One region of the Halomonas sp. HNIBRBA4712 genome, then DNA from elsewhere that is predicted to be linked to it. Evidence: riboswitches for the same ligand, from Rfam matches in the RefSeq annotation. Region 1 holds a riboswitch; the other holds the start of a gene.

What was found. Region 1 has a riboswitch for thiamine pyrophosphate ahead of tenA (thiaminase II). Riboswitches for the same ligand answer to the same signal wherever they lie in the genome.
Region 2: it holds a riboswitch for thiamine pyrophosphate, as region 1 does, so the genes downstream of both, thiM (hydroxyethylthiazole kinase) here and tenA (thiaminase II) in region 1, are expected to answer to the same signal.

The regions. Positions count from the first base shown of each region.
Region 1 covers NZ_JBIFXR010000001.1:854,174-858,584, reverse strand. The annotation lists gene ACGK9R_RS04000 (GNAT family N-acetyltransferase) at 35-478, opposite strand; gene ACGK9R_RS03995 (hypothetical protein) at 931-1,155, opposite strand; gene ACGK9R_RS03990 (class I SAM-dependent methyltransferase) at 1,342-1,956, opposite strand; TPP riboswitch at 2,087-2,238, shown strand; gene tenA (thiaminase II) at 2,326-2,994, shown strand; gene thiC (phosphomethylpyrimidine synthase ThiC) at 3,027-4,411, shown strand, end outside.
Region 2 covers NZ_JBIFXR010000001.1:117,760-122,170, forward strand. The annotation lists gene ACGK9R_RS00650 (LysR substrate-binding domain-containing protein) at 1-715, opposite strand, end outside; gene thiE (thiamine phosphate synthase) at 712-1,323, opposite strand; gene thiM (hydroxyethylthiazole kinase) at 1,313-2,146, opposite strand; TPP riboswitch at 2,176-2,266, opposite strand; gene ACGK9R_RS00665 (DUF2237 family protein) at 2,321-2,695, opposite strand; gene gloA (lactoylglutathione lyase) at 2,859-3,392, shown strand; gene ACGK9R_RS00675 (DUF6164 family protein) at 3,394-3,762, shown strand; gene ACGK9R_RS00680 (cupin domain-containing protein) at 3,772-4,411, opposite strand, start outside.

The sequences.
Region 1 (4,411 bases):
GCCCCGAAGGGGCGATAACAGCCGTTTGTTAGCCTTACTCACTGATTCGCACCATTTCGTTTGCCAATACTGATTTTCCGTTATATGACGCCTCAAACTCCCCGGTAACCGTAAAGCCGTATTTATGGTACATGGATTTTGCTGGGAAGTTACTTTTCGCCACGTATAGTTTAGTAGGAGTCCTAACCTCAGCAATCAGATAACCGAATAACGCGCTACCAACCCCTTGGCCACGATACAACGGATGGACAAAAAGAGATCTAATTACATTTTGGTAAATAGCACCATAGCCAAGAATACCATCGTCCTCATAAACAAAAATTTCGGATTCCATGAGATCTCGAAGTCGTTTTTCGTCCTCCTTCAGGGGCAATAACTGGAATACCTCTCGCTCAAAGCGAAGTTCGTCCAGCTTCGACAGCGAGTAAATTTCGTTCACTTTCTCAAAATCGCTTTCTTGAAATTCCCGTATCATCATAGAGGCTAACGCCCGCAGCATGCGCGGCTTTGGAATGGAGGCGAAGCCGCAATGGAAAAGACGTCGCCATGCCTGCGATTGTTAGCACAGCAGATCACTTGAACCAACGCTCGTATAATAAAGAATGGCAACGTGAGGCGATGCAGCCAAAATACCATACAATAGCCGAATATCCACCCAAGAGCAGCCATAGCCCAATTGCCAGCGGAGGGAGACCATGCTTATTTTTCGCTTTCACCATATCTGGGACGACTGTCGACAGCATAAGCCCCCAATAACCCGCGATAAGAAATGATGCTGAGCCTATGACCGCGAGGATTCCCGAATTTAACTAAGATAATTTTTTTGTTTTTAGCCGAGTGATTATTTGAGCAAGCTTGTCCAACTGCGTCATTACCTTTCCTTTCTGATACCGTAGCCGCGCCCGGCCTTGTAAGAAGTTAACTCCAGTTTCATGCGTGACGTTCTCCTACATATGGTACGACTTTCCATTCTTCATCTTCGTTTTTGCGTGAATAAACTTCTCGGTCGGTGCCCTCTGAGTTCGGAATGCTAATACATTGCTCCGCGTCATCGTCGCTGCATATCACCGGCTGATGTTGAGCTGAAGATCCTGCATATTTATTGTTCTTCACGTGATCCCAGATTTGGCTTATTTCTTCTTGGGTATGTTTCATTGATGTAGCTCCTTGAGTGCTAACAGCGATTATGTAGCCGGCCGCATAACCTTAATAAACGTGCAGGCGCGTTCATTGAGATTATTTAGCCTCTCTGATCAAATCTACCTTATTGATTCTATTACTAGCAAAGCAATTTTTGGAATACCTGGCAATTGGGCGGCGCTTGGCGGTCACCACGCAGAACTAGCTATTCCATCGCCTCCTCGGCTTTCTTAAGATCAGATCAAACCGATGCCAGTGATGTAGCACTAACCCACCCTCCCCTTCGCTTTCGCGTAATAGCTCGATTTCCAGACCATCGCATAACGCTTCTACTTCTCGTTTCGAATGAAAGTTCATACCTGAGTTGGTAGCCCAGTCATGCCCGTTGCCAAAAAGATGGCCGGCGAATACGCCGCCCGGCTCAAGCGCCGAACGAACCAAGCCCCATAATGCCGAGAAGCGGGTTGGATGACAGAACGGTAGGCTCAGCCCCGCATGAATGAGTGCCGAAGGCGGGAGGCTTTCCAGCTCCTCGAAGCTCGATGCCCAAACCATCAGCTCTGTAGAGGGCAGCTCGGCTTTCAATGCCTCTACGCGTTCTATCGCCCTAGGCTCCTTGTCGATTGCCAATACGCTCCATCCTGCGCTCGATAACATGGCCGTTTCGATACCGCTACCGCAGCCTAAATCGACGGCGTGGCCGTTACCCACGGGCAAGCATTGCTCACCCAAGGCGCGCCGTAACAGCGGTGAGGCGGGGCGTGTTTGATTGGCCGTGTAGAAGGCTTCCCAGCCGGTTTCGTTGTTTTTCTTCAATGTCGGTATTCCCGGATAGCTTTAAGCTTATAGAGAGCCCCCTGAGGGCAGCAGCGAATTAAAACTAACACGCAGTGCCTTCGAATACCCTCTTGCATCTCCTTTCAGCCCACCCTAGACTCGCCAAACTACTTGCTTGACGGGGTGCCGGTGAATCCGGCTGAGATGGCGCAGGGCGTGCTCTTTAAGAGCGCCAAGCGCTGGTCCCGCTGAACCTGATCCGGCTAATGCGCTTATTTGAAAAGCGCGGGTACCGGCGTAGGGATCAAGCGATGGCGCCGGCACCCTCTTTCAAGATAATTCGCCACCTTCCGCGCCACTCCCTCGATCTTCTCGCCTGCCCTTCGGATCTCTACTCCCGGAGGATGTATGGGCTATTGCTTTACCGATCTCACCACCGCCTGCGAAAGCGATTGGCGCGCTTATATCGAGCACGATTTTGTCCGCCAATTGGGCACCGCTACCCTTCCTGACGACGCCTTTCGCCACTACCTGAAGCAGGATTATCTGTTTCTGATTCACTTCGCCCGCGCCTATGCGCTGGCGGCCTACAAGAGCCCAACACTTGCGGATTTGCGCCAGGCCCATGAGGGCATGAAAGCCATCGTCGATGTGGAGCTGGGGCTGCACATCGGTTTTTGCCGCGAGTGGGGCATTTCGGAATCGGAGCTTGCCGAACTCCCCGAAGCGCGGGCCACGCTCGCCTACACCCGCTACGTGCTGGATACCGGCAGCCGCGGCGACTTGCTGGATCTGCACGTCGCGCTCGCCCCGTGCCTGGTCGGCTACGGCGAAATCGCCAACTGGCTCAATGCCCAGGCAAGCACCGTGCGCGGGGGCGACAACCCATTCGATGCCTGGATCGCGATGTATGAAGGCGAAGAGTTCCAGGCTGCGATGCGCGCGGAGCTCGAATGGCTGAACGCCCGTTTGGCCGATGTGTCGCCCGCTCGCTTTGAGGAGCTTACCCGGATATTCCGCGATGCCACGCGCCTGGAGATCGACTTCTGGCAGATGGGCCTGGATTTGACCGACTAGTACGACAACAACCACAACGAGAGACTTTCATCATGAGCCGCACCCAGCATTTTTTGGCCGAAACCGCCCAGGTCGACGCCGCCGCCATCGCCCCGCTGCCCGCCTCCACCAAGCGTTACGTCGAAGGCTCGCGCCCGGATATCCGCGTGCCGTTTCGCGAAATCACGCTGTCGCCGACCACCACCAGCAATGCTGCCGAGGAGAACCCGCCGCTGCTGGTCTACGATACTTCTGGGCCCTACACCGACCCCGCCGCGCAGATCGACCTGCGTAAAGGCCTACCGGAGCTGCGCCGAGCGTGGATCGAGGAGCGCGACGATACCGAATTTCTCGAGGGGCTGACCTCGGAGTACGGCAACCGCCGCGCCAATGACCCTACGCTTGCCCAGCTGCGTTTCGATCTAAAGCGCACCCCGCGCCGGGCGAAAGCGGGTAAGAACGTGACCCAGCTCCACTACGCTCGAAAAGGCATCGTGACGCCGGAGATGGAATTCATCGCCATTCGCGAGAACCAGCGCCGCCAGGCCCTTGGAACGGCGGAAGTCGAGCGCATTCTGGGCCACCAGCACCGCGGCCAGAGCTTTGGCGCCAACATCCCGGAAGAGATCACGCCCGAGTTCGTGCGCGACGAGGTGGCCCGGGGCCGGGCGATCATTCCCAACAACATCAACCACCCGGAAAGCGAGCCGATGATCATCGGGCGCAACTTCCTGGTGAAGATCAACGGCAACCTGGGTAACTCGGCGGTGACGTCGTCCATCGAAGAGGAAGTCGACAAGATGACCTGGGGCATCCGCTGGGGCGCGGATACCATCATGGATCTTTCTACCGGGCAGAACATCCACGAAACCCGCGAGTGGATCCTGCGCAACTCGCCGGTGCCGATCGGCACGGTGCCGATCTACCAAGCGCTGGAGAAGGTCAAGGGCGTGGCGGAGAACCTTACCTGGGAAGTGTTTCGCGATACGTTGATCGAGCAGGCGGAACAGGGCGTGGACTACTTCACCATTCACGCGGGCGTACTGCTGCGCTACGTGCCACTGACCGCCAGTCGCGTCACCGGCATCGTCAGCCGCGGCGGCTCCATCATGGCGAAGTGGTGCTTGTATCATCATCAGGAGAGCTTCCTGTATACCCACTTCGAGGAGATCTGCGAGATCTGCAAGCAGTACGACGTGGCGTTTTCACTCGGCGACGGCCTGCGCCCGGGCTCGATTGCCGATGCCAACGATGACGCTCAGATGGCGGAGCTGAAAACCCTGGGCGAGCTGACCCATATCGCCTGGAAGCACGACGTACAGGTGATGATCGAGGGCCCCGGCCACGTGCCCATGCACCTGGTGAAGGAGAACATGGACAAGCAGCTCGAGTACTGCGACGAGGCGCCCTTCTATACGCTAGGGCCGCTGGTGACCGA
Region 2 (4,411 bases), 740 kb from region 1:
TTGGCTGCTGCGCGATGCCCAGCCCCGCCTCCGCCATTTGGGTCAAGACATCGCCGTTGTTGCTTTCGAGCGGGCCGTGCGGGGTGAGCGTGGTACCGTCTCCCAGCCGCCACTCGGCGCTCGCCTGCCCGCTTTTGTAGCGAAGGCCACGATGCTCGGCGAGCGCCGCCGAATCCAGGGGCGTGCCGTACCGCTCCAGGTAGCCGGGCGAGGCGCAAAACAGCATGCGGCAACGTGTGATGCGCCGGGCGATCAGACTGGAGTCCGTCAACTGGCCGATACGAATCGCCAGGTCGTAGCCCTCCTCGATGAGATCCACGCGGCGGTCGTTGAGATCGAGGCGCACGTCGAGCGCCGGGTGCTCGACCATGAAATCTGCGACCAGCGGCGCGAGATGGCGTACGCCAAAACTCATCGGCGCATTGATGCGCATTTCACCACGCACGGTCTGGGCGGCACTGCTGACGTCGCTGGCCGCCTCATCCAGCGCGCGCAGAATCGACTGGGCGTGGGCCAGGTAGCGTTCGCCTTCGTGGGTCAAGTGCAGGCGCCGGGTGGTGCGCTGTAAAAGCCGCACGCCCAGCGTCTCCTCCAGCGCCATCACCTGGCGCGAGAGCCGGGTGCGCGAACTGCCCAGCGCCTCGGCGGCGCGAGTATAGCTGCCAAGCTCCGCCACCCGGACGAAGGCGCTGATATGCTCGAGCTGGTGGTTCATCGCCTGAACGCCTGGGCAGCGCGGTAAGGGTTTGGCGAGCCGCAAATGGCCGAGATCACCGCAAGCCCGCCGGCGCCCGCCGCGAACACGGCGCCCGCGTGTTCGGCCTTGAGCCCGCCGATGGCCACGGTAGGTAGGCGGCTCGCCCGAACAAGCTCGGCCAGGCCGGCAAGGCCCAGGGGCGCGGCGTGGTCCTGCTTGCTGGCGGTGGCGAACACCGGGCCGAGCCCCAGGTAGTCGAGTGCAGCCAGCGGCGCGCGGTCGAGCTGCTCGCGGGTGTTGATCGAAAGCCCGATGATTGCATTCGGGCCAAGCGCGGCGCGCGCGTCCAGCGCGGCGGCGTCGCTTTGGCCCACGTGCAGGCCGTCGGCGCCGCTTTTAATCGCCACGTCGAGGCGGTCGTTGATGATCAGGGGCACGCCGGTGCCAGCGAGTAGCGCTTTCAAGCGCCTGGCCTCGTCGATCATCGCCGCATCGCTTGCCTGCTTGTCGCGCAGCTGCACTACGCTGACGCCGCCGCGCACCGCCTCCATGACGGTGTGCTCGAGTCCGTGTTTGCGGCAAAGCGCGGCATCGGTCACGAGATACAGCGAGAGATCAAGCGCCATGGGCCGCTCCTTCGTCGGTGCTAAAGCTTACGCACTGGTTCGCGCCCTGTTCGAGCCGCGCCGGGGTCAGCGCGTAGAGCGCGTCCAGCAGCGCGACCTGAAAGGTGCCGGGGCCGCTGGCGCGAGTGCCGGCTTCCTGGCCCGCCAGCGCGAACGTGGCCAGCGCCGCCACGCTCGCTTCAAAAGGCGCCTCAGGACTCGCCCCGACGAAGCCCGCCGTAACCGCACTGAGCCCGCAGCCCAGGGTGGTGATCCGCGGCATCAGCGCGTGGCCGCCGCTGATGCGCGCAACGCGGGTGCCGTCGGTCACAAGATCGCGCTCGCCGGTCATCGCCACCACGCAGCCCTGGCGTTTGGCCAGCATGACGGCGGCGGCGGTGGCGTTCGGCGTTTCTGGGGCGGCATCGACGCCGCGCCCCTGGCTTTCAAGCCCGCACAGCGCGAGGACTTCCGAGGCGTTGGCGCGAATCACCGTGGGCTCAAGCTCCAGCAGCCGCTGACACAGCTCACGACGGTAGGCGGTGGCCCCGACCGCGACCGGGTCCAGCACCCAGGGAATCGAGCGGGCGCGCGCCACCTCGGCCGAGGCCAGCATCGCTTCGGCCCAGTGGGGAGAAATAGTGCCGATATTGATCGAAAGCGCGCTTGCAAGCGCGGTGAATTCCGGCGCTTCTTCGATGGCGTGAAGCATGGCGGGGGAGGCGCCCACGGCAAGCACCAGGTTGGCGCTCGAGTTCATCGCGACGAAATTGGTCATGCAGTGAACGAGCGGGGTGGTGTGGGTCAGCGCACTCAGGTAGCGCCCAAGGGAGGGGTCGGTCATCGCGTCTCGCATCCTCCGGGTAGAGAGGTGGTGCGAGCACCACGACTCCCTACGCCGGTGCTATCCGGTTCAGGTTCAAAGGGTGCATCTCAGCCCAAACGGGCGCCCCTGTCGTGGCGACTACTATCCGGATACGGCGGCGACTTGTAAAGCCGCGCCATGGATACATCGTCGCTAGTGCACCGCATCCATGGCGTGCTGCTGGAGGGTGACCAGCGGGATGATGTCGAGGGTTTTCTGGTGGGTGCCCGAGAGAATCACCGGCGGCGCCAAGCCCACTTCGGCAGCCTCCTGCCAGCGTTTGGCGCACAAACACCAGCGATCGCCCGGCGAGAGGCCGGGAAAGCCGAACTCCGGGCGCGGGGTAGTCAAATCGTTACCCCGGGATTGGGAGAAGGCGAGAAACTCCTCGGTCACGATGGCGCACACCGAATGCACGCCGGCGTCATCAGGGCCTACCCGACAGAAGCCATCACGATAAAAACCGGTTTTTGGCTCATGGCAGCAGGGCGTCAGGGGCTCACCAAAAACATTACGGTCACGAGACATGGTGCCTCCGGAGGCCAGGGCTGGAAATCGCCAGGCACTGACCTCATTTGTCAGAATGAAAGATAAAATGCAGGAAAATGTGCGTTACCGCGCTATCAAGTAGACTACAGCCTTGTACATCGTATCGGTTTCGTCAAAGTTTATCGTTTTGTAAGGAGAGTTCATGAGTTTTCACGGCGAGCAGCATCCCGGCGTCGAAGCCGCACCGGCCAACACCCAAGGGTTTCGTCTCAACCACACCATGCTGCGGGTGAAGGACCCGGAAGTGGCGCTGGCGTTCTACTCGAAGGTGTTCGGCATGCGGGTACTGCGCAAGCTCGACTTCGAGGAGATGCAGTTCTCGCTCTACTTTCTGGCCAACGTGGAGCAGGGCGAGCAGATTCCCGAGGATACCCGCGAGCGTACGGCCTGGACCTTCAGCCAGAAAGGGCTTCTGGAGCTGACCCACAACTGGGGCACCGAGGAGCAGGCGGATTTCGCCTATCACGACGGCAACGCCGAGCCTCAGGGGTTCGGCCACATCTGCTTTAGCGTGCCGGATCTCAACGCCGCCCAGGGCTGGTTCGATGTCTGTGAGGTCACTTTCGTCAAGCGCGCCGAGCAGGGCAAGATGAAGGACGTCATCTTCGTCAAGGACCCGGACGGCTACTGGATCGAGGTGATCCAGGCCGATCTGATGGCCGGTATGGGCGACTGACATGGCGCATCTGCTGTTTCGGCTGCGCCACGTGACCGAAGAAGAGGCCGCCGAGGTACGCGCGCTTCTGGACGAGCAGGGCTTCGACGTCTACGAAACCCAGGCAGGGTTTTTTCGCCTGGGCGTCGATGCCATCTGGCTCGCTGACACGCGCCAGCGTGAGGCCGCTGAAGCAGCGTTGGACACCTATCAGCAGGCGCGCCTGGCGCGCGAGCGTGACGCCTTCGAGCAGGCCCGCGCACGGGGCGAGGCGCCTACGCTGTGGAAGCGCTTTCTGGCACACCCGGTGCAGGTGGCGCTGACGCTCGTGGCGGTCGTAGTGATCGCGCTGTTGACGCTGCTGCCGTTTCTCGGGCTCGCCACGCCCTGAAGGCAGGCGTCAGGCCGCCGAGAGGTGGCCGCGCTTGAGATAAAGACGTACGCCCTCGCTTCCCGCACGCAGCGTGGGCTGCGCCCCGAACGGGTAGCGGCACCAGCTGCCCGCCGAGTACTCATGGCTATCTTCCCGGAGCGAACCTTCCAGCACGAACACTTCCAGCCCCTTGCCGAACTGCGGGGAGTCGAGGGTGACCCCGGCGGCCCAGCGCTCCAGGCTGACTCGCTCCTGGCCGTGGGTGTGCAGCATCTTGTAGGCCACGCCTTCGCGCCGGTCCGGCTGCCAGGGCAGGCGATGGGCGGGCATCGCCATCTTCAGCGTATCGGTGTGCTCGAACTGGTGCAGTTTGACCAGTATCAGCGCGCCCTCTGCGCCGATCTCGGGGGCGTGGTCGGTGCCGATGGGGTTTCGCAGGTAGCTGCCCGCCGGATAGCGGCCGTGTTCGTCGCCGAACACGCCCTCCAGCACCAGAATCTCCTCGCCGCCGCCGTGCACGTGACGCTCGAAGCGGCTGTTGGGCGCGTAGCGCACCAGGCTCGTGGCCCGGGCGACTTCGTCACCAATACGGTCGAGCATCATGCGCTCGACCCCGGCGCTTGGTGAGGCGACCCAAGCGTACTGGTCGGGCGTGACGCAGGCAAAT